One region of the Brachybacterium sp. P6-10-X1 genome, then DNA from elsewhere that is predicted to be linked to it. Evidence: riboswitches for the same ligand, from Rfam matches in the RefSeq annotation. Region 1 holds a riboswitch; each other region holds the start of a gene.
The links. A riboswitch is a leader RNA that binds a small molecule or an ion and turns the genes downstream of it on or off. The one in region 1 is predicted to bind thiamine pyrophosphate.
Positions count from the first base shown of each region.

Region 2: another riboswitch for thiamine pyrophosphate. It lies ahead of BH708_RS00250 (ECF transporter S component); the one in region 1 lies ahead of BH708_RS08220 (YkoF family thiamine/hydroxymethylpyrimidine-binding protein).
Region 3: another riboswitch for thiamine pyrophosphate. It lies ahead of BH708_RS15795 (TenA family protein); the one in region 1 lies ahead of BH708_RS08220 (YkoF family thiamine/hydroxymethylpyrimidine-binding protein).
Region 4: another riboswitch for thiamine pyrophosphate. It lies ahead of thiM (hydroxyethylthiazole kinase); the one in region 1 lies ahead of BH708_RS08220 (YkoF family thiamine/hydroxymethylpyrimidine-binding protein).

Region 1 is NZ_CP017297.1:1,795,540-1,801,012, forward strand. Features, by position in the region: gene BH708_RS08210 (ATP-binding cassette domain-containing protein) at 1-1,838, opposite strand, end outside; gene BH708_RS08215 (ECF transporter S component) at 1,828-2,463, opposite strand; gene BH708_RS08220 (YkoF family thiamine/hydroxymethylpyrimidine-binding protein) at 2,460-3,185, opposite strand; TPP riboswitch at 3,225-3,334, opposite strand; gene BH708_RS08225 (protein-L-isoaspartate O-methyltransferase) at 3,429-4,004, opposite strand; gene BH708_RS08230 (MBL fold metallo-hydrolase) at 4,014-4,739, opposite strand; gene BH708_RS08235 (helix-turn-helix domain-containing protein) at 5,023-5,473, opposite strand, start outside.
Region 2 is NZ_CP017297.1:59,132-64,604, forward strand. Features, by position in the region: gene BH708_RS00240 (ankyrin repeat domain-containing protein) at 1-301, opposite strand, end outside; gene BH708_RS00245 (ATP-binding cassette domain-containing protein) at 349-2,469, opposite strand; gene BH708_RS00250 (ECF transporter S component) at 2,447-3,028, opposite strand; TPP riboswitch at 3,075-3,182, opposite strand; gene BH708_RS00255 (hypothetical protein) at 3,205-3,777, opposite strand; gene BH708_RS00260 (M13 family metallopeptidase) at 3,774-5,473, opposite strand, start outside.
Region 3 is NZ_CP017297.1:3,524,112-3,529,584, reverse strand. Features, by position in the region: gene BH708_RS15810 (sugar phosphate isomerase/epimerase) at 1-472, shown strand, start outside; gene BH708_RS15805 (Gfo/Idh/MocA family protein) at 559-1,695, shown strand; gene BH708_RS15800 (homocysteine S-methyltransferase family protein) at 1,825-2,871, shown strand; TPP riboswitch at 2,928-3,020, shown strand; gene BH708_RS15795 (TenA family protein) at 3,154-3,861, shown strand; gene BH708_RS15790 (TenA family protein) at 3,858-4,520, shown strand; gene BH708_RS15785 (NupC/NupG family nucleoside CNT transporter) at 4,532-5,473, opposite strand, start outside.
Region 4 is NZ_CP017297.1:1,933,399-1,938,871, reverse strand. Features, by position in the region: gene BH708_RS08895 (dienelactone hydrolase family protein) at 1-433, opposite strand, end outside; gene BH708_RS08890 (calcium:proton antiporter) at 535-1,791, opposite strand; TPP riboswitch at 2,228-2,325, shown strand; gene thiM (hydroxyethylthiazole kinase) at 2,317-3,156, shown strand; gene thiE (thiamine phosphate synthase) at 3,153-3,878, shown strand; gene thiD (bifunctional hydroxymethylpyrimidine kinase/phosphomethylpyrimidine kinase) at 3,871-4,917, shown strand; gene BH708_RS08870 (hypothetical protein) at 5,049-5,261, opposite strand; gene BH708_RS08865 (hypothetical protein) at 5,426-5,473, opposite strand, start outside.

The DNA.
Region 1 (5,473 bases):
AGCACCGTCGGGTTCCGGTGCGCGAGCGGGACCGCCGGAGCAGGCTCGACCGGCTCGGCGCCGGCCCCGGCGCCGGCCCCGGCGACGGTCCCGCCGCGGGACCCGGTCACGGCAGCTGCGCGGGCCACGGGACCTGCGCCCTCTCCGCCGCTGGGAACCAGCCCGGCCGCGGTCATCAGCGCACGGTCCGCGATCAGCGCGGCGGGGGCCAGCGGTGGCAGCACCGTGCCGTCGACGATCACCACCACCGCGTCCGCGGCGGACACGGCCCGCAGATCATGGGTGGTCATCACCACCGCACGTCCTTCGTCAGCCGCCGACCTGAGCATGCCCATGACCGTGCGGTGGGCGGCATGGTCGAGGCCGAACCCGGGCTCGTCGGCCAGCAGGACGGGTCGGTCACGCAGCAGCATCGCCGCGAGCGACAGGCGCCGCTGCTGTCCTCCCGAGAGACGGAACGGGCTCGACCCGCTCCAGTCCGCGAGCCGCAGCCGGGCCAGCATCTCCTCGATCCGCTCCGGGCTCGCCCCCGTGTCGGCGAGCTCGTCGCGCACCGTCGTCCCGACGAACTGCGATTCGGGTCGTTGGAAGACGAGCCCGGCAGCCGACCCGACGACCGTGCCTGTCCGCGGCTGATCGAGGCGGGCGAGCGCACCGAGCAGCGTCGACTTCCCCGCCCCGTTCCGTCCGACGACCGCGACGAGATCGCCGGCGGCCAGGTCGAGATCGATGCCGGAGAGCACGGTCGTGTCGCCGTGCCCGAGCGTGAGACTGCGGGCCCGCAGCGCGAGCGGTCGCGGGACGGCGCTCGGGCCCGAGAGGCCCGGGAATCCCGGTTCGATCCTCGCATCGGACCCGGTCGCGATCCCGGTCCCGGCTTCGGCTCCGGCCTCGGGCTCCGCCCGGGCACCATCATCGTCGGAGCCGCGGTCCTCCCGCGCGAGCTCCTGGTCGAGGTCCCACGGCAGCCAGCACCCCTCCTCCCGCAGCCTGCGGCCGTGCTCGGCGAGGACGCCTGCCGTCGGGCCGTCGGCCAGCACGTGCCCGGAGCGGTCCAGGGCGATGGTGCGTGCCGGCAGCGCCGCGACCCCTCGATCCCCCGCCCACTCGTCGAGCCGGTGCTCCACGAGCACCGTCGCCACCCCGGCGTCGGCGACCACCGATCCCAGGCTCTCCCGCACCGCCGCCACACCGTCGGCATCGAGCATCGCAGTGGGTTCGTCGAGCAGCAGCAGCTTCGGGCCGGCGACGGTCGCCGCCGCGAGAGCCACGCGCTGCAGCTCGCCGCCGGACAGATCGCGCGTCCGCCGGGGCTGCAGGTGCCCCGCCGCGACATGGCGCAGCGCGGAGGCCACCTGCGTCCCGATCCGTGCCCGGGGCACGCACCGGTTCTCCAGCGGCAGCGCGATCTCGTCGGCGACGTCCGGCAGGCACACACCGTCGGCCGGGTCCTGCCCGAGATATCCGACGACGTCCGACAGGGCGACGACCCCGTCGGCCGTCGGGTCCCGCCCGTCGATCCGCAGCCGTCCGCGGAGGCGTGCGCGCACATGGGACGGCACGGCGCCGGCCAGCGCCAGCAGGAAGGTGGACTTCCCCGCGCCGGAGGGCCCGAGCAGGAGGATCTGTTCGCCCGCCCGGATGGTGCCGGTCCAGGGCCCGACGCCGTCCCCCGAGGGGAGGATGACCTCGACGTCCTCCGCCCGGACCAGCGGCCGGCCCCCGTCCCCGTCCTCCGACCTCTCGTGGGCGCTGGCCGCGCCGTGATCCGCGCAGACCGCAGGGGCGCGGTCGACGTGCGGTGCGCCGCCGCACGCCGACGGCGCCTCAGTGGACACGGCGAGCGGGGGCGGCGTCCTCGGACCCCTGCGAACCGGTGCTCCTGCGCGCGGCGCCGATCGCGAAGTTGTCGAGCACCCCGGTGCGCACGAGGGCATCGACCAGGACCTTGGCGAGCAGGCCGCCGAGCACGAGGCCGGAGAGGACCTGCATACCCAGACGCAGGGCGAGGATGTCCTGCCCGTACCAGCCCATGCGCAGCGCGGTCCAGAAGAAGACGAGACCGGCGCCGAGCACCCCGGAGACGGCGAAGGTGCCCCATCCGAACCGGCGATACCGGGTCAGCGCGAAGGGCAGCTCGCTGCCGATGCCCTGGAGCGCCGCGGACACCAGCAGCAGCGGGCCGACGGGACTGCCGAGGAACACCACCTCGACCACGGCCGCGAGGACCTCGGCGATCACGCCGCTGAAGGGCCGACGGATGATCGCGACCGCGACGGGCCCCACCAGCAGCCAGGACCCGGCCAGGACGTGCTGGGCGAGGTCGCCGGCGGGACCCATGGCGATCGCCAGACCGTTCCAGGCCTGGACGAACACCCAGTACAGGAAGCCGAAGGTGATGCCGAGCACCACCATCAGCACGATCTCGCGCAGGTCCATCCGTGCACGGGCGGGGGCGCTCATCGCGTCCCCGGACCGAGATCGCGCACCTCGTGCGACGGGCTGTTGAGACTGAGCGTGAGATGGCTGGTCACGTGCTGGACGCCGCGTCCCACGAGCACCCAACCGGCGAGCGCGGTCGCGAGGACGTCCCCGAGGTCGCCCTCGAGACGGGTCACGAAGTGCTCGGAGCCGCGGAAGGTGCCCAGCTCCCGGGCATGGTCGATCGCCGCGTAGATGTCTCGCATGTGATCGGGGGCGGTGCCGTCCCCGGTGTCCTGGTCGGCCAAGGGGTACAGCGCCCACTCGGCGGTGGCGAAGCGTCCGGTCCGGCGCGGGGGCGGGACCTCGGCACGTCGTGGTCCGGCGCCGCCGGGCAGCTCGCAGACGACCTCGCCAGGGCAGCCGCGCGACAGGTGCACGGTCAGCGTGGCGTGGTGCTCGGTGCGGGCGAGGCCCTCGCCGAGGTCGATCAGCCAGCGCAGGAGGTCCGCCTCGTGACCTCCGACGTAGGTGGAGACGTCGCCGGTCTCGCGCACCAGCGAGCTCTCGTCGAGACCGGAGAGCGTCTCGCCGAGGATCCGGGCGTAGTCGTCGGCCATGACGCCGGCAGTGACCCGGGCACCGACCCCGAAGCCCAGCGGGGACTCGGCGGGGTCCGCGGAGACGGACGAAGCCGACCCCTCACCCGGGGCGGCGGAGGACGCGGGGGAAGCGGACGATGCAGCAGCAGCAGCGGTGGTCACGATCCGTGCCTTTCACGACGCGGCACGGACGCACAGCGGCTCTCGCCCTGCGGAGACTCCCTGCGCCGGCATGATCCGGATCAGGTTCTACGGTCGGAGTCGGAGTACTCCCTCTCAGCCCGGCTCACCGGGCTCCCGTGCACACGGCCACTGTAACCGCCGGCCGGAGCGCGCCGCACAGACCGTCCGCCGCCGCTGCGACCGGGAAGCCGCCGGCGCCCCGTCAGTCCTCGTCAGCTCTCGTCAGTCCTCCACCAGGGGGACGAAGCGGAACGCTCCGTGCTCGGTGTCCCGCAGCTCGTCCCCTCGGCGTTCGACGCGGCGCATCGTGGGGCCCACCGGGATCACCATCACCCCGCCGTCGGCCAGCTGCTCGACCAGGTCGTCCGGGAGCTGCCGCGCCTCGGCGGAGACCAGGATCCGGTTGTAGGGGCCGTCCTCTGGGGCGCCCAGCACACCCGGGCGGGCGAGCCGGATCTCCGCCACGCCCGCGGTGTCGTCGGCGAGGAGGGCCTGTCGCGACGGTTCGATGAGCGCCTCCTGGCGCTCCACGCCGATCACCCTCCCGTCGGGTCCGACGAGGTGCGCGAGCAGCGCCGTCGTCCACCCCGAGCCGGATCCGAGGTCGAGAACCCTGGCGCCGGGCGGGACGTCGAGCAACCGGAGCATGGCTCCGACGGTGAAGGGCTGCGAGTTCGTCTGGCCGTGGCCGATGGGGAGCGGAGCGTCCTGGTCCGCCCGATCGCGCTGGTCCTCGGGCAGGAACCGGGCCCGCTGCACCGCCCGGAAGGCGAGTTCCACGGCGTCGTCGCGTCCCATGACGATCCGTCAGCCTGCGGGGATCTCGACGACGCCGTCGGCCGGCCAGTCGCGCACCTCGGTGCTCCCGGGGGCGAGGTTCGTGGACTGGCGCAGGAAGATCGGTCGGCCGACGTCGCTGGCGATCGCCTCGTGCACGGGCAGGGCGAGGACAGGGCGGACGCTGCGCAGGAAGTCGATGGTCTCGGACATCTTCGACCACGGCGCGACGACCGCGAAGGCGAGCACGTCGATCCCGTGGAACTCGGGGACCGGCTCGAGGGAGTCCCCGGTGATGCCGAGCCGTGGGCCGTCCCCGGCGGTGAGCACCAGGCCCGTGTTGCCCACCCGGGGGATGTCGGGATGGATGATCGCGTGCTGGCCGCCGACGGCCCTGATCCTCAGGGCCGGGTCCTCGCCGACCGGCGGGAACTCGTGGGCGACCCCGGCGCTCAGCGGGAGCAGACGCTCACTGCCGATGGCCGGGGCGTCCTCGGCCGGCTCGGCCAGCTGCGTCGCGGTCTCCGGCTCGGCGATCACGATCGCCCGAGGACTCGCGGCGAGCGCCTCGGCCAACAGGGCGCGGTCGAGGTGGTCGGGATGCTGGTGGGTGATCGCGACGGCGTCGAGGCCGCCGAGGATCCCCAGGCCCAGCGCCCGCACGGCCTGCCCGCTGAAGCCGCCCGGATCGACCAGGAGTCGTCTCCCGGCGGTCTCGACGAGCAGGCAGGAATGGACGAGGTGACGGATCTTCATCGCTGCCTCCGGCATCGGTGGACTCGGACACGTCGAACCTAACGCGCTTCGCCTCGGGACGCGAGGGCTCGGGGCACGCAGGCATCGGCGGACGCAGGCATCAGCGGACGCAGGCATCAGTGCGAAGGGGCCGAGGACCGGCATCGTTCGAGGGAGAAGTATTCTCCGGCTGATTCACGCACAGCAGCGATCGCATCTCGTGCCACCGGCGCCCGGTCGACCGGGGAACCGGTCCTCCGGACGTCACGTCGAGGTGGTCAGCGCTGCACGGCAGACAGATCCGTCACGACATGCCCGGCGAGGACCCTGCTCTGGACCGTGGCGACGTCGAGGACTGGGTGCGCCGCTGGGGTATACCCCGGAGCGACAGCTGGACGGCTGTCGTGAGTGTGCGTTGACCGGGACTTGTCTTCCGGTGTGCACACGCCTTCGACGGGGCTTTCTGGATCCAGCTCGCGAGCAGGGCGAGCGCCGCTTGCGAATCGCTGCCCGGCTCGGTCGTGTAGATGTACAGCACCTGCGAGGCGTCGCCAGGGAGAGACAGACTCTCGAACTGCAACGAGACCTCGCCGATCACGGGATGGTCGAGTCGTTTGACGCCATGGGTGCGCTGATGCACGCGGTGTGCGGACCACCAGCGCCGGAACTCGGGGCTCGCGATGGACAGCTCTCCGACGAGTTCGTGCAGGCCCCGGTCGTCGGACGCCGAGGCGGAGTCCAGACGCAGTGCTTCG
Region 2 (5,473 bases), 1.7 Mb from region 1:
CGTCCGTGGTGCCCTTGAAGGCGACCCCTGCCAGCGGCGACTGCCCGCGGTCGTTGGTCAGATCCACATCACCGCCGCGGGCGGCGAGCTCGCGCACCAGCTCCGCGTGCCCGTGATAGGCGGCGAGCATGAGCGCCGAGTTGCCGCCGCCGTCGCGCAGGTTCACGGGGGCGCCCTGGTCGACGAGCGACAGCAGGGCGTCGGCATCGCCGCTGCGGGCCGCCTCGAGCATCGTGGTCGCCAGCGCGATCACGGCCTCGTCCTCGGCGGCGGTGGGCTGGGGCTGGGTGTCCTCGTTCACCGCTCCAGGCTACGACGCCCCCGGCCGCGGCGCACCCGTGGTAAGGCTCACCCGACGATCGCTGACGCCACGGCGGGCCAGACCAGCAGCAGGAGCCCGATCAGCACTCCGAGCACGTCGGCCCGCCCCAGCTCGCTGGGCTCGGCCCAGGTGCGGCCGGTGGCGCCGGCGAAGCCGCGGGCGTCCATGGCCAGGGCCTGCTGCTCGGCGCCGCGCAGCGTGTCCACCAGGAGAGCCAGGGTCGCGCTCGCCAGCAGCCGCGGCGAGCGGGCCGAACCCAGGCCGCGCTGGATCCGGGCGGCCGTGATGATCTCCCACTGCCGGCCCAGGTGGCCCACCCGCACCAGGGCGAGGACGCCGGCGGTGACCGGCCGCGCGGGCAGGTGCAGCCGGCCGCCCAGGGCATCGCCGAGCGGCGTCGGGGCCACGCTGCCCAGGGCCAGCACACCAGGGGCGACGAAGACGGTGATCCGGGCGGCCTCCTTCAGCCCCAGCAGCCAGGCCGCCGCCGACAGCGACGGCGCCTCGCCCAGCAGCGCGGTGGTCCAGGCGAGCGAGGCGGCCGACAGCACGATCGGCACCAGGCGCAGCAGACCGCCGCGCACCGAGCGGACGGCGAGCGGCCCGAGCAACACCAGCGGCACCAGCGCGAGCAGCCCGCCCTGCCAGGTCTGGACGGCGAAGGAGCCGATCGCCGCAAGGATCCCGATAAGGCACAGGGTCAGCGGGTTCAGCGCGTCGGCCGGGATCCGGCGGCGGGGGCGGGGACGGGCCGCCGCGTCCGGGGGAGGCGCCGCCAGGTCGAACCGGTCCGTGGCCCGGGCGATGAGCGCCGGATCGTGGGAGGCGGCGAGGACCGCGCAGCCGCGCGAGGCAGCGTCCTCGAGCAGTCCCAGGACGGCCTCGCCCCGGCGGGCATCGAGGCCGACAGTGGGCTCGTCGAGCACCAGCAGCTCGGGCTTCTGGGCCAGGGCCGCGACGATCGCGACGCGCCGCTGCTCGCCGCCGGAGAGACGGTGGGGGTTGGCGCGGGCGAGGGGCACGAGCCCGGCGCGCTCCAGCAGCTGATCGGCCAGCTCCTCGTCATCGGCCCAGGGGGAGGCGAGCAGCTCCTCGCGCACCGTGGCGGCGACGAAGGAGTGCTCGGGGTCCTGCGGCACGGTCGCGATGCGCGAGAGGTCAGGACGCCGCACGCTGCCGTGGGCCGGAGGGGCCGCCGCGGTCAGCACCCGCAGCAGGGTGGTCTTGCCCGCCCCGCTCGGGCCGGTCAGGACGCCCAGCCGACCCGCACGGACCGTGAGATCGACGGGGCGGGTGAGCCCTCGCTCGGGGACCAGGACGCGGTGCAGCGCCGCGACGGTCCCCGCGTGGGCTCGGACGGACCGCCCGTCGCCGTCCGACGGGCAGCGCCGGGCCCGTGCCGATGCGCCGTTCCCGTCCTCCAGGATCCCCGCCGCCACCAGGGCGTCGCGGTGCTCGGACAGGGCGGTGGCCGCGTCGACGTCCAGCAGGATGCGGGCCTGCGGTCCCAGCACGACGAGCCGGTCGGCATGGGGGAGCCACGGCTCGATCCTGTGCTCGGCGAGCACCAGGGTGCGGTCCTCGGCGGTGGCGAGGATCGCCGAGCGCACCTGCTCGGCGGTCTCCGCATCGAGCAGGCTCGTCGGTTCGTCCAGCAGCAGCACCTCCGGCCCCAGCGCGAGCGCCCCCGCCAGGGCGATGCGCTGCTGCTGGCCGCCGCTGGTCTCGAGCGGTGCCCGCTCGGGATCCAGGTCCACGCGCGCCGCCGGGAGGGCGGCCGCGACCCGCTGCCGGATCGCAGGGCGGGGCAGGGCCGCGTTCTCGGGGCCGAAGGCGACGTCCCGCCGGATCGATGCGGCGACGAGGGCGTCTGCGGGATTCTGCAGCAGCAGGCCGTGCGCTCCGGGTCGATCGGGCGCCCCCGGCGCTCCCGTCCCCTCGCCGGTCTCCGGATCGAGCAGGCCGGCCAGGGCGCGCAGCACGGTCGATTTCCCGCTGCCGCTGGCCCCGGCCAGCAGCACCCGCTGACCGGCTGGGATCACCAGATCCAGCCCGGCGATCGTCGGCTCGGCGCGGGTGTGGGGCCGCCACGTGAGGCCGGAGAGCGTGAGCTCCCCGGCCATCTCAGGCTTCGGTGGCGCGGACATGCTCACGTCCCGCCGGCAGCGAGTCCACGGCGCCGGTCGCCGCCAGGGCGCGGGAGGCGGCCCAGCCCAGACCGCCGGCCAGCACGGCCCCGGAGAGCAGGAAGAACCCCAGCATCGTCACCGAGTACGCCCAGCTCATCTCGGGGTAGTAGGCGATCTTCTCCCAGCCCCATTCCAGCAGGGCGGAGAGCATGCCGCCGAGGACCGCGACAGGCAGGGTGAAGCGGCGGTAGCGGGCCAGCGCGAACGCCAGCTCGACCCCTCCGCCCTGCATCAGCCCGGAGACCGCGGTGCCCCAGCCCCACTGGCTGCCCAGCAGCATCGAGACGACCGCGGCGATCATCTCGGCGAGCAGGGCGGCGCCCGGCTTGCGGACGATCAGGGCCGCCAGCACGGCGGGCAGGAACCAGATCCCGGCGAGCAGGCCCTCGGCGGGTTTGAACGTCGCCGTCAGCGGGCCGATCAGGGTGTACAGCTGCCCGTAGCCCAGGAACGCGACGCCGAAGGCCGCCCCGATCAGCACGGTGACCAAGAGATCGACGGTGCGAAAGCGTGTCATCACTTCTCCTTCCACGAGCGGAAGGGGCGCGGGACGCCGTCGGCGCCTCGCGGAAATCCCGACTCCCTACGCCGGTGTGAGCCGGATCAGGTTCGAGGGTCTGCGCCGGATCGCGCACTCTCAGCACCGTGGTGGTGCTCCCCTGTCAGCGGATGACCGTGGGCCAGTCTATCCCGTCAGCGCCGGGAGCGGATCGCCTGGTCGATCGCCTCGGCCGTGGCGTCGACGTCCTCGGGGGACAGCAGGTAGTTCGTGCCGGAGCGGCCGATGATCTCGACCATGGTGCCGGCGCGGGTGACCATCATCCGGTGCGGCTGCTGCGTCTGCCCGGTGGTGAAGATCTTCCGGTCGCCGACGGGAGCCAGCTCGGGGCGGGTGGAGGAGGTCGCCTTCCCCCGGCGCCAGCCGTAGCCGCCGAGGGTCACGCCGACCGTGTTCGCCGCCAGGGTGCGGTACTGCACGGTGCGGAAGTCCTCCAGCGGCCAGCTGGGCCGCGGCAGGAAACCGCCGAGGCTCACGGTCACGCCGCGCTCGTCGACGAGGAAGCGGCAGTGCTGGCCCATCCAGGTCCACAGCGTCAGCAGCGCGAACAGGCCGGCGATCACCACGGCGGCCAGCAGGGAGCTGCGAGAGGCCATCAGGAGGGTGACGATCACGCCCGCCAGCGCGGTGAGGCCGATGCGGGTCCACCCGACCCCGGAGGGCCGGGTGGTGCCGACGTAGAAGGGAGCGTCCGGTCTGCCGCTCACCAGATCGCCACCCGGTCCTCGGGGGCGAGATACATCCCGTCGCCCGCGTGCACGTCGAAGGCCTGGTGGAACTCCTCGAGGTTCGAGACCACGGTGTTGCAGCGGAACTCCATCGGGGCGTGCGGGTCCACGGCGAGGCGGCGGATCGCCTCCTGGGGGCGGTTCTTGCCGCGCCACACCGTCGCCCAGGACAGGAACACCCGCTGCAGCCCGGTGAAGCCGTCCAGGACCGCGTCGGCGTCGTCCGGCGTCCGGCTGCCGCGGTAGGCCTTCAGTGCGATCGAGAGCCCGCCGAGGTCACCGATGTTCTCGCCGATGGTGAGGGCGCCGTTGACGCGGTGGACGTCATCGAGCTCGCGCGGGGAGAGCTCGGAGTACTGGGCGATGAGGGCGGCGGCGCGGGCGTCGAAGGCCTCGCGGTCCTCGTCGGTCCACCAGGAGACGAGGTTCCCGTCCCCGTCGTACTTGGAGCCCTGGTCGTCGAAGCCGTGGCCGACCTCGTGGCCGATGACCGCGCCGATGCCGCCGAAGTTCACGGCGTCCTCGGCCTCCGCGTCGAAGAACGGCGGCTGGAGGATGGCGGCGGGGAAGACGATCTCGTTGGCGCCGGGGTTGTAGTAGGCGTTGACCGTCTGCGGGGTCATGTGCCATTCGGTCTCGTCGATCGGGCCGCCCACCTTCGCGTATTCGAAGTCGGCGTCGAAGCGGCGGGAGGCGCGCACCGTGGCGACCAGGTCGCCGGGGACGATCTCGAGGCCGTCGTAGGTGCGCCAGTGCTCGGGATAGCCGATCTTCGCGGTGAACTTCTCGAGCTTGGCCAGCGCCGTCGAGCGGGTGGCCGGGGTCATCCACTCCAGCGTGGTGATCGAGTCGCGGTAGGCGTCCATCAGCGCGTCGACCAGGGTGGTCATGCGCTCCTTGTGGGAGGGCGGGAAGTGGCGGGTGACGTACTCGCGGCCGACGGCGAAGCCCACGGCGCCCTCGACGAAGGCGACGGCGCGCTTCCAGCGCTCGCGCAGCTCCTCGGCGCCGGAGAGCACCTTGCCGGAGAAGGCGAAGTCCTCCTCGACCAGGGCCGCGCCCAGGTACGGGGCGTAGGCGCCGACGGTGTGCAGTGCGAGCCAGGTCCGCAGCACGGCCAAGTCCTGGCCGGCCAGCAGCTCGGCGGCGGCGGAGACGAACTCCGGCTGGCCGATCGAGACCACCTCGACGGCCGCGGCGGGCGCCCCGGAGCCCTCGAAGTAGGCATCCCAGCAGAAAGCCGGCGCGAGCTCGCGGCGCTGGGCGTCGTCCATCGGGTTGTAGGACTTCTCGCGGTCGCGCAGGCGGACGACGTCGACATGGCAGGCGGCCAGGCGGCTCTCGAAGTCCATCACCGCGCCGGCGAGCTCCTCGGCTCCGCCGGCGAGCAGACCGTCCCGGCCCGGCAGGCGGGCGATGCGCGCGAGGTTCGCGAGGTGGGCCACGTAGGCCTCGCGGATCTCGGCGTAGTGCTCTTCGCGGTAGTAGGACTCATCGGGCAGGCCGAGCCCACCCTGGTGGAGCTTGACCTGGTAGCTGGAGGAGTCGTGGTCGTCGGTCCAGACGTAGGCCAGCAGCGCGCTGGTCCCGGAGTCGGGGGCGGCCATGGTGCGGGTGATCGCCGGGAGGTCCGCGCTCGCGCTCACGGTGGCCAGGAGGTCCTCGAGCGGGGCGA
Region 3 (5,473 bases), 1.7 Mb from region 1:
CGCCGAGGACTGGTCCGACGCCGGAAAGGTCCGTGCCCTGGCGGCGCGGCTGAACGAGCGCGCCGCGGCGGCCGCCTCCTCCGGCATCCGCGTCGGCTACCACAACCACCACGTCGAGCTGGCCTCGCAGCTCGAGGGTCGCAGCGCGCTCGAGCTCTTCGCCGCCGAGCTGGATCCACAGGTCGTCCTCGAGATCGACACCTACTGGGCCGCCGTGGGAGGAGCCGACGTCCCGGCCCTGCTGAGCACGCTCGGTGACCGCGTGCAGCTGGTCCACCTCAAGGACGGCGACCTCTCCGAGGACCCCGCCGCGCAGCTGCCGCTGGGCACCGGGGCGATGCCGCTGGCCGCGACCCTGGACGCCGCTGCGGGCGCCGCCTACGGCGTGATCGAATTCGACGACTACGCCGGGGACATGTTCGAGGGCATCGGCGCCTCGCTCACCCACCTGCGAAGCACCGTCGCCGCCTGACCCGGCGTGGGCGGCCCGACGATCCGCCCGACCACCGCGCGTCCCGCTCCCGGGACCGCTCCCCCGCACCACGAAGGAGACCCCGCATGACCTCCCAGACCCAGGCCGGCCCCGTCGGCGTCGGCATCATCGGCGCCGGCACCATCTCCGGCCAGTACCTCGAGAACCTCACCTCCTTCCCGGACGTGACCGTGCACATCATCGGCGACCTGCTCCCCGAGGCCGCGGCGCAGCGCGCCGAGGAGTACGGCATCGCGGCCTCCGGCACCACGCAGGACGTGCTGGACCATCCCGAGGTCGAGATCGTCATCAACCTGACGATCCCCACCGCCCACGCCGAGGTCTCCCGGCAGATCGTCGCCGCCGGCAAGCACGTGTGGACCGAGAAGCCGATCACCACCGCCCCGGCCGACGCGACGGCCCTGCTCGAGGCGGCCGACGCCGCGGGCGTGCGCGTGGGCGGCGCCCCCGACACCGTGCTCGGCGCCGGCATCCAGACCGGTCTGCGCACCCTGCGCGACGGCACGATCGGCACCCCCGCCAGCGCGCTGACCCTGTTCCAGTCCCCCGGCCCCGAGTCCTGGCACCCCAACCCCGCCTTCCTGTTCCAGGAGGGCGCGGGCCCGCTGTACGACATCGCCCCGTACTACGCGACGACCCTGGTGCTCGCCCTCGGCCCGGTCGTCTCGGTCAGCGCCGTCGGCTCGCGCGCCCAGGAGCAGCGCACCATCGGCTCGGGCCCCAAGGCCGGCGAGGTCTTCGACGTCACGGTGCCCACGCAGGTCTCGGCGCTGCTGCGCTTCGCCTCCGGCCAGAACGCGACGGTGCTGCTGAGCTTCGACTCCCCGCACACCCGCACCGGCTTCGTCGAGGTCTACGGCACCGAGGCCACCCTCGCCTTCCCGGACCCCAACGTCTTCGACGGCGACTCGGCGCTGACCGCGTACCGCGGGGAGGCTCCGACGGACGTGCCCGCGACCGGCGCCACCACCGGGCGCGGCCTGGGCGTGCTGGAGATGGCGCGGGCGATCCGCGCCGGCGTCCCCCACCGCGCCCAGGGCGAGATCGCCGCGCACGTCCTGGACATCATGGTGGGCATCGAGACCGCCATCGCGGAGGGGTCGATCGTCGAGATCGACTCCACCTTCGCCGAGGTCGAGCCGATGCCGGCCGACTTCGACCCCTTCGCCGCGACGCTGGAGAGCGTGCCGGCGGCGATCTGAGGATCCTGGGGCGCGAGCGGCACTCCGCTCGCGCCCCGTTCACGCTCGGTCACAACCGCTGACGCCTGCGGGCGCCGCGATTACGCTCACGATCGTCCCGCCTCCCCCGTCGACCGAGAGCAGACGACCATGACCCAGAACCTCCTGACCGACCGCCTCGATGCCGGCCCCGTGATCTGCGCCGAAGGCTTCCTCTTCGAGCTCGAGCGCCGCGGATACCTCACCGCCGGGGAGTTCGTCCCCGAGGTCGCCCTCGAGTTCCCCGAGGCCCTGCGCTCCCTGCACCTCGACTTCCAGCGCGCCGGCTCCGACGTCGTCGAGGCGTTCACCTACAACGGCCACCGCGAGAAGATGCGCGTGATCGGCAAGGAGGACCTGCTCGAGCCGCTGAACCGCTCGGCGCTGCAGATCGCCCGAGAGGTCGCCGACCGGGTGCCGGGCAACCTGATGGCCGGCAACATCTCGAACTCGAACATCTGGGACCCGGAGGATCCGGCCCGCCAGGCCGAGGTGCGGTCCATGTTCGAGGAGATGGTCGGCTGGGCCGTCGAGGAGGGCGCGGACCTCATCATCGGCGAGACCTTCTACTACGCCGGCGAGGCGCTGACGGCGCTCGAGGTCGCGAAGGCCTCCGGACTGCCGGTGGTGCTGACGCTCGCTCCGATGGCGTTCCAGGAGATGGCCGACGGGGTGGGGATCGTCGAGACCGCCCGGCGTCTCGAGCAGGGCGGGGCGGACGTGGTGGGACTGAACTGCTTCCGCGGACCGGCCACGATGCTGCCGTGGCTGCAGCAGATCCGCGAGGCGGTCTCCTGCCACGTGGGGGCGCTGCCGATCCCGTACCGGACCACGGCCGAGGAGCCCACCTTCTTCAACCTCTCCGACGTCCGCGCCTCCGTCCCCTCCCCGCACGGGCGGACGTTCCCCACCGCGCTGGATCCGCTGCTGACGAACCGCTACGAGATCGGGGCCTTCGCCCGCGAGGCGTTCGACCTGGGCGTGAACTATCTGGGCGTGTGCTGCGGCGCCGCCCCCATCCACATCCGGGAGGTCGCCGAGGCCGTGGGGCGGACCACCGAGGCGAGCCGCTTCTCCGAGCGCATGGAGAACCACTTCATGTACGGCAGCAACGAGCGACTGCCCGAGCACATCGTGGGCCTGGGCGACCGCGCCTGAGGCAAGCCCGACGGGCTGACGCGCCGACGGGCCGACGGGCCGACGGGCTATGGTGGCTGGACGACACGGGGTGCCCCGCCGGGGCTGAGATCACACCCGCCGAACCTGAACGAGTTCGCACTCGCGGAGGGATGTCATGGATGAGCGTCATCGCATCGGACGCCGCTGCTCCGCACCGCACCGCACCGGGTCGACGGCTCGGTCCGCGGGCGACTCCTCGGCGTGCCCCGGTCGTCCCGGCTGCGAGAGCCGCACCGGGAACCCCACCCCGAGGAGACTCTGTTGAGCACGAGCTTCACCCGCGCCCTGCGTGAGGGCAGCGAACCCACCTGGTCCCGCGCCGTCGGCCATCGCTTCGTCCGCGAACTGCACACCGGCGAGATCCCGGACCACGTCATGGCGGGATACCTGGTCCAGGACCATCGCTTCCTCGACCGCTTCCTGGCCCTGCTGGGAGCGGCCGTGGCCACGGCCGACACCCTCGACGCCCGTCTTCGCCTCGCCCGCTTCGCCGGCGAGGTCGCCGGGGACGAGAACACCTTCTTCCTGCGGGCCTTCGAGTCGCTCGGCGTGACGGAGCAGCAGCGCGCACGGATCCCCGACACCCCGGCCACCGCAGGGTTCCTCGCTCTGTTCGACGAGGCGGCCGCGAGCCGGGACTACGCGGAGATCCTGGCCGTGCTGCTGGTGACGGAGTGGCTGTACCTCGACTGGGCGCAGGCGGCGCCACGCCCCCGGCCGGAGAGCTTCGTGCACGCCGAATGGATCGCTCTGCACGACAACCCCGCCTTCGTGGAGCTCGTCTCCCTGCTGCGCGGCGAGCTGGACCGCGTCGGCCCCGGCCGCGCCGACGCCGCGCGGGCACGCTTCGAACGCGCCGTGCAGCTCGAGCTGGACTTCTTCGACCAAGCCTACGCGCGGCCTCTCGGGGCGGTCGGTGCTCCCGCCGCGTCGGCCGCTCCCGACGCCTCGACGGGAGGCGCCCGATGACCCTGTTCGACGCGTTGAAGAACGACGTCACCGCGGAGTGGCGCCGCTACACGCTCCATCCGTTCGTCGAGCAGCTCGGGGACGGCACCCTGCCGCTGGAGGCCTTCCGGGACTACCTCGTCCAGGACTACCTCTTCTTGGTCCAGTTCGCCCGCGCCAACGCGCTGGCCGCCTACAAGTCGCGCACCCTGGCAGACATCCAGCGCTCGGCCGACGCGCTCGGGGCGGTCCTCGACGAGACCGCCCTGCACGTGCGGCTCACGGAGTCCTGGGGCATCGATCGCGAGAGCCTCGAGGCAGCGCCGGAGAAGCAGGCCACCGTGGCCTACACCCGCTACGTGCTGGACTGCGGGAACTCCGGCGGACCGCTCGACCTCGAGGTGGCCCTGGCTCCGTGCACCATCGGCTACGCGGAGATCGGCACACGGCTCGCCCCGCGCCTGCACGGGGCGCGCGATCATCCCTACCGCGACTGGATCGGCGAGTACGCCGGGGCCGACTTCCAGGGCGCGGCCCGGGCAGCGCGCGAGCACCTCGATGCGCAGGCTGACGGGCCGCTCTTGGCACGACGGTTCCAGGAGCTCGTGGACATCTTCCGCACAGCGACCCGCCTGGAGACCGCATTCTGGCAACAGGCGCTGGACAGCCACGAGAGCTGACTCCCCCACGGTCACGCCAGCATGACACCGGCGATCGTGGCGCTCATGAGATTGGCGAGGGTGCCGCCGAGAATCGCCTTCAGCCCGAGCTGCGCGATCTCGGAGCGGCGCTCCGGGGCCAGGCCGCCGAGGCCGCCCAGCAGGATGCCCAGCGAGGAGAGGTTCGCGAATCCGGTCAGGGCGAAGCTGATGATCGCGGCGGTCTTGGGGCTGAAGGAGTCGATCTGCGGACCGAAGTCGGCGAAGGCCACGAACTCGTTGACCACGATCTTCTGGCCGACGAAGCTGCCGGAGGCCACGGCCTCGTCCCAGGGGACGCCGATCATCGCCATGACCGGGGCGAACAGCCACCCCAGGATCTGCTCGAAGGTCAGGTCCCCGGCGCCGAACCAGCCGCCGACCACACCGATCAGCAGATTGATCAGCGCGATGAGCGAGATGAAGGCCAGCAGCATGGCGCCCACGTTCAGCGCCAGCTTCAGGCCGTCCGCCGCCCCGCCCGCGGCGGCATCGATGACGTTGCTGTAGGAGAGCTCCTCGAGGTCGTCCTCGTCGTCGGAGCTGTCGTCCTCGTCGCGCTCCTCGCCGTCGACGACGGTCCCGGCGTCCGCCCCGGTCCCGGCGCCGGCCGCGCTCCCGGCGGCCATCGTCCTCTTCGTCCGGTGGCTGCTGCTCGCGACCAACGCGGCTTCGCGGGCGACGGCCTCGGGATCGTCCTCCGGCATCAGGATCTTCGCCATCAGCAGCGCGCCGGGCGCGGCCATGAAGCTGGCGGCGATGAGGTATTCCAGCGGAGCGCCGAGCAGCGAGTAGCCCACCAGCACGGAGCCGGCGACGGTCGAGAGGCCGCCGACCATCACCGCGAACAGCCCCGATCGCGAGAGCCGCTTGATGTATGGGCGGATGACCAGCGGCGCCTCGGTCTGGCCGACGAAGATGTTCGCTGCGGTGTT
Region 4 (5,473 bases), 140 kb from region 1:
CCTCGAGCGTCGCAGCAGCGGTGGCCGCGAAGGCCAGGCCGCCCCCGTAGCAGAAGCCGATCACGCCGACCCGTTCGGTCTCGACGGCGCCCTGCGCCCGCAGCGCGTTGAGGGAGGCGAGGGCGTCGGCCTCGGCGCGCTCCCACGGCAGGCGCTCGGCCAGGGCCATGCCCTCGGCGAGCCAGGCCTCGGCGTCGTCCCCGTCCTCCACGCCCACGACCGGTGGGTCAAGGCGCGCGAACAGCTGCGGGGCGAGGACCGCATACCCGAGGGCCGCGAGATCCGCGCAGCGCTGCTGCATGTACGGGGACAGTCCGAAGATCTCCTGCAGCACCACGAGGCCGGGCACCGGCTGCTCGAGGTTCTCGGGGAGCCAGAGCAGCCCGGGCAGGTCACCGGCATCGGTGGGGATCTGAGACGTCGTCGCACTCATCCCTCGAGCGTAGCCGGGTGCTTCCCGTCGCGCGGCGTCGGCCGATCCTCGGCGACGTGCGGCGGTCGCCCGGTTCTCGCTCCCGCGCGGGGAGGAAGGGGTCAGGCGAACAGTGCGAGCGCGTAGAGCACGAACAGCAGGAGGTGGACGGCGCCGTGCACGGCGGTGACGCGTTCGGCGGCGACCGAGATCGCCGAGACCGCGAAGGTCGCCCCGAGCAGCAGCAGGTTCGCACCGGACTCGGCGAAGACCACCTGCTGACCTGTGAGCAGCGAGATCACCAGCACGGTGGGGATCGTCAGGGCGTAGGTCGAGACCAGGGCGCCATGGCACAGGTTCACCACCCGCTGGATCTCCCCGCCCAGCGCCGCCCGGACCGCGGTGATCGTCTCCGGGGTGAACACGATCATCGCGATGAGCACCCCGCCGAGCGCTGCGGGAGCCCCGAGCCGCGCGAGGCCCTCGTCCAGCAGGGACGCCATGTGATGGGAGAGCAGCACGATCGGCAGCACGGTGGCGACCAGCACGGCCGTCCGGGACAGCAGCTCGGCGCGATGGGTCGCGAGCACCTGCGTGATCCCGGCGGCGTCCGAGGCGGAGGGCTCGGCGCCGGCCGGGGCCGACGAGGCTGTGCCGCGGCGGGCCGGCGAGGCTGTGCCGCGGCGGGCCGGCGACGCGGTGGTGCGCGGCGATGCGGTGCCGACGGGCACCTCGATCTCCTGGAAATCCCCGGCCTGTGCCCCGGCCTGCCGCCACAGGAAGAACCCGTACAGCGTCACGACCACCACGACCACCACGACAGCCTGGACCGTGGTGAACGATCCGCCGCGGCCGATCAGCGCCGGCAGGGCGAAGACGAGACCGCCGAGGGCGACGAGCAGCACCAGGTAGGTCGAGGCACCCACGCGGTTCGCCCGCAGGTCGCCGTGGCGGATGCCGGCCACCAGCACGCAGATCCCGAGCGCCAGGTTCAGGATGATCATCGAGACCGCCATCACGGAGTCCCGGGCGATGGTGGTGTGCTCGCCGGGCCCGAGCATCACGGCGGCGATCAGCACCACCTCGATCACCACGATGGACAGCGTCAGCACGAGGGTGCCGTAGGGGTCGCCGAGCCGGCGCGCGAGAGCCTCGGCCTGCTGCACGACGCCGCCCGCGGCGACGATGATGACCGCCACGATCGCGGCCAGCAGCAGGAGCAGGACCGTGCCGGAGGACGTCCCCGGATCCGGGGCGAGCGCGGTGAGGGCGGCGACGGAGGCCCAGCCGAGCACGAGGCGGGAGAGCGCGTCCCGGGTGAGGATCGCGGCGATGAGGGTGCGACCGGTGGGAGCGGAGGAGCGGTCGGGTGACGGCATGGGTGGCGTCCTGTTCCGAGGCCGTCCTCGCCGGGGTCCCGTCGGCCGGGTCGTCCCGGCCACGGCGCCACCGGTCCGAGGGCGGCGCGGCTCCCACGGTAAGCGACCGGGGACGGAGCGGGGAAGCGCTGGTGAGCGACCTGACCGTCACCGCGGCGCGGCCGGTCGTGTGACCGGACCGCGCCGAGGTCCCCTGACAGACGTCTTCGGTCCCGTGGTGTGCGGGCACTCGGGACAGCCTGTCAAATAGTCAAAAAAAGGTCAAGGAAGCGTCATGTGTTCACGGGTGGCGCCCGACCGGTAGGGGCCGGGATCCGGTCGACACCCGGGCAGGAACCGCTCGGCCCCACGCGGCACGCCGGTCGGCACACCGGTCGACGACCGGGCGGTCCCGTGCCGGGGGTCGGCAGGTATCGGGCTGCTGCTAGAGTCGCCGACCAGTGACACGGGGTGCCGTCGAGGTGACGGCTGAGAGCACACCCGTCGAACCTGCCCTGGTCAACGCCTGCGAAGGGATCGTCACCCATGACTGCCAGCACGCCCGGCATCCGACTCCGGCACGCCCTCGAGGTCCTGCGCGAACGCGACCCCCTCGTCCAGTGCCTCACCAACACCGTGGTCCAGCAGATCACCGCGGACGTCCTGCTGGCCGTCCGCGCCGCCCCGGCGATGGTCGACCATCCCCAGGAGGCGCCCGTCTTCGCCGGCGCGGCCGACGGAGTGCTGATCAACGTGGGGACCGTGTCCCCGGACCAGGCTGCGGCGATGCCCGCAACGGCCCGCGCCGCCGCGGAGGCCGGCACACCGTGGGTGCTGGACCCGGTCGCCGTCGGCTCCCTGCCCGTGCGCACCCCGCTCGCCCACGAGCTGCTGGCCCTCGGACCCACCGCGATCCGCGGCAATGCCTCCGAGATCGCCGCCCTGGCGGGCGATAGCGCCGGCGGCCGTGGCGTCGACGCCACCGATTCCGTCGAGGGCGTCCTGCGCGCCGGCGGTGATCTCGCCCGCCGCAGCGGCGCCGTGATCGCCGTCTCCGGGGAGCGCGACGCGATCCTCTCCGCCGACCGCTCCACGGTCCTCACCAGTGGGGACGCCCTGATGCCCCGCGTGATCGGGACCGGCTGCTCCCTCGGCGCGGTCTGCGCGGCGTTGCTCGGCGCCCTCCGCGGCAGCGACCTCACCGCGCACGACGCGGTGCTGGCCGCCCACGCCCTGCTCGGCGCCGCCGGCACCGTCGCCGCCCGCGAGGCCCGCGGCGTCGGAACTTTCGCCGTCGCCTGGCTCGACGCCCTGGACACCCTCACTCCCGAGGATGTCGTGACCCTGGTGCAGATCCAGGAGGGCCCGGCCGGAGCGACGGCATGATGCGACCCTCTTTGCGCGCAGCCCACGCCACCGACCTGCGTCTCTACCACGTCACCGACTCGGAGCTGTCCGGCGGGATCGACGCCGTGCCTGCTGTGGTGCTGGCAGCCGTCCGCGGCGGGGCGGGCATGATCCAGCTGCGGGACAAGAACGCCACCGATGCCGACCTGGTGGCGCTGGTCCGCGAGTGTCGCGAGGTGCTCCGGGCAGAGCTCGGGCCCCGTGCGGCGCAGATCCCGCTGGTGGTCGACGACCGGCTCACCGTCGCCGAGCAGACCCGCTGCCACCTCCATGTGGGCCAGGACGACGTGCCGCCCTCCCGTGCCCGCGAGATCCTCGGCGAGGACCTCATGATCGGCGTGTCCGCCGGGACTCCCGACCAGGTGGAGGAGGCGCTGGCCGACGGGTCGGCCGACATGCTCGGCATCGGCCCGATCCGCGCCACCGACACCAAGACCGACGCCGCCGCACCGCTCGGCCTCGAGGGGCTGGCCGCCTGCCTCGCCCCGTGGGCCGCGGCCCGTCGGACGGCTGGAGCGCAGGGTCGAGACCTTCCGCGCGCCGTGGCCATCGGCGGGATCGATGCCGTGCTGGCCGGGCAGCTGGCGGCCACCGGCATCGAAGGCGTCTGCGTCGTCTCGCGCATCGCCGCGGCGACGGACCCGGAGCGGGCGGCCGCCGAGCTGCTCGCCGCGTTCGAGGAGGGGATCCGTCGTGGATGACGCACCCGGCGCGACCGCCCCGCCCCAGGAATCGTCCCCGTCCCCGGAGCGCCCCGTCATGCGACCGCCCACGTCGCTGACCATCGCCGGCTCCGACTCCGGTGGGGGCGCCGGCATCCAGGCCGATCTGAAGACCTTCACCGCTCTCGGCGTCTACGGCACCTCGGCGATCACGGCGCTGACCGCGCAGAACACCCTCGGAGTGCAGGCCGTGATCCCGGTCGCCCCGCGGGACGTCGCGCGGCAGATCACCAGTGTGCTCGACGACATCCCGCTGGATGCGACGAAGATCGGGATGCTCGCCTCCGCCGAGGTGATCGCCGCCGTGGCGGAGACCCTCGAGAGCCGGAGGGAGGATCTCGGCCGCCTCGTGCTCGACCCCGTCATGGTCGCCACCAGCGGAGACGTGCTGCTGCCCGATATCGCGACGGATCTGCTGCGCGAGCGGCTGCTGCCGCTGGCGGATGTGGTCACCCCCAACCTGCCGGAGGCCGCACGGCTGCTGGGAGTCCCGGAAGCCACCGATGTCGAGGCCATGTGCGAGCAGGCCGAGCAGCTGCGGGGTGTCGGCGTCGACGTCGTGGTCCTCAAGGGCGGCCATCGCGCGGGCGACGAGATCGTCGATGTGGTCGCTCATCCCGGGGGCATCGACCTGCTGCGGGGCGAGCGCGTGCGCACACGAGCGACGCATGGCACCGGGTGCACCCTCTCCGCGGCGATCGCCGCCCAGTACGCCCGCCTCGCCGTCGCGCGGAATCCCGTCGCCGGATCGCTGAGGCGGCTCGCGACCACGCAGGATGCGGCGGACGAGCTGTGCGGGCCCGACGAGCAGGGGTCGGCCGCGGTGCGGGGCTCGGCGGGTGAGCGGGGTCCGGCCCGCTGGCGGGGCGATGACCTCGCGGCGATCGCGGCCGCCCGCGATTTCCTGCAGCGTGCGCTGCGCGGCGGGGCCGAGCAGCAGCTCTCCTTCACCCCGCAGGACGGGCACGGCCCGGTCGATCACCTGGTGACCATCGCCCGTCGCCCGGACCGGGACTGAGCGCGCGCTCGGACATGCCGACGAGCGCGCCGTCGGTCACGACGCCGGGCACGGCGACTCCGGCCCGGGTTCCGCGCCGAGGGCCGTGCCCGGGCGCGGGGCCGCGATGGCAGGGTCCCGGGGCGCGGGTCTCAGGCGCTGCGTGCGGCGAGAGGCTCCGCGCCGATGCGGACGGGACCGGTGACCGCCGGGCGGGAGCCGGTCGTCTCGACCAGATCGACCAGGTGCTCGGTGCTTGCTGCGGGGAAGTCATGGACGTCGGCGGGAATGGTCTGCGGCGCGGTCTCGGCCTCGAGATAGTCGAAGTGGCCGGCCGCGGCGCCATGAGTGTCGGTGACCTTCATCGGATCCTCCTGGAGACGTCAGACGATGATCGCTGGCCCGTCCTGGCCAGGTGAGGACCACCATGGCACCACGACCTCGGATTTCGCGGTACGGCACCTCAAAGAACTGTGGACGGCCGTGGTGTGGGGAGGATCGATCGGTGATCGGCGCTGTGCGGCGACGCTCAGCTCTCGTCGTCGGTCTCGTCGCCGTCCCGGCGGAGTGTCGGATC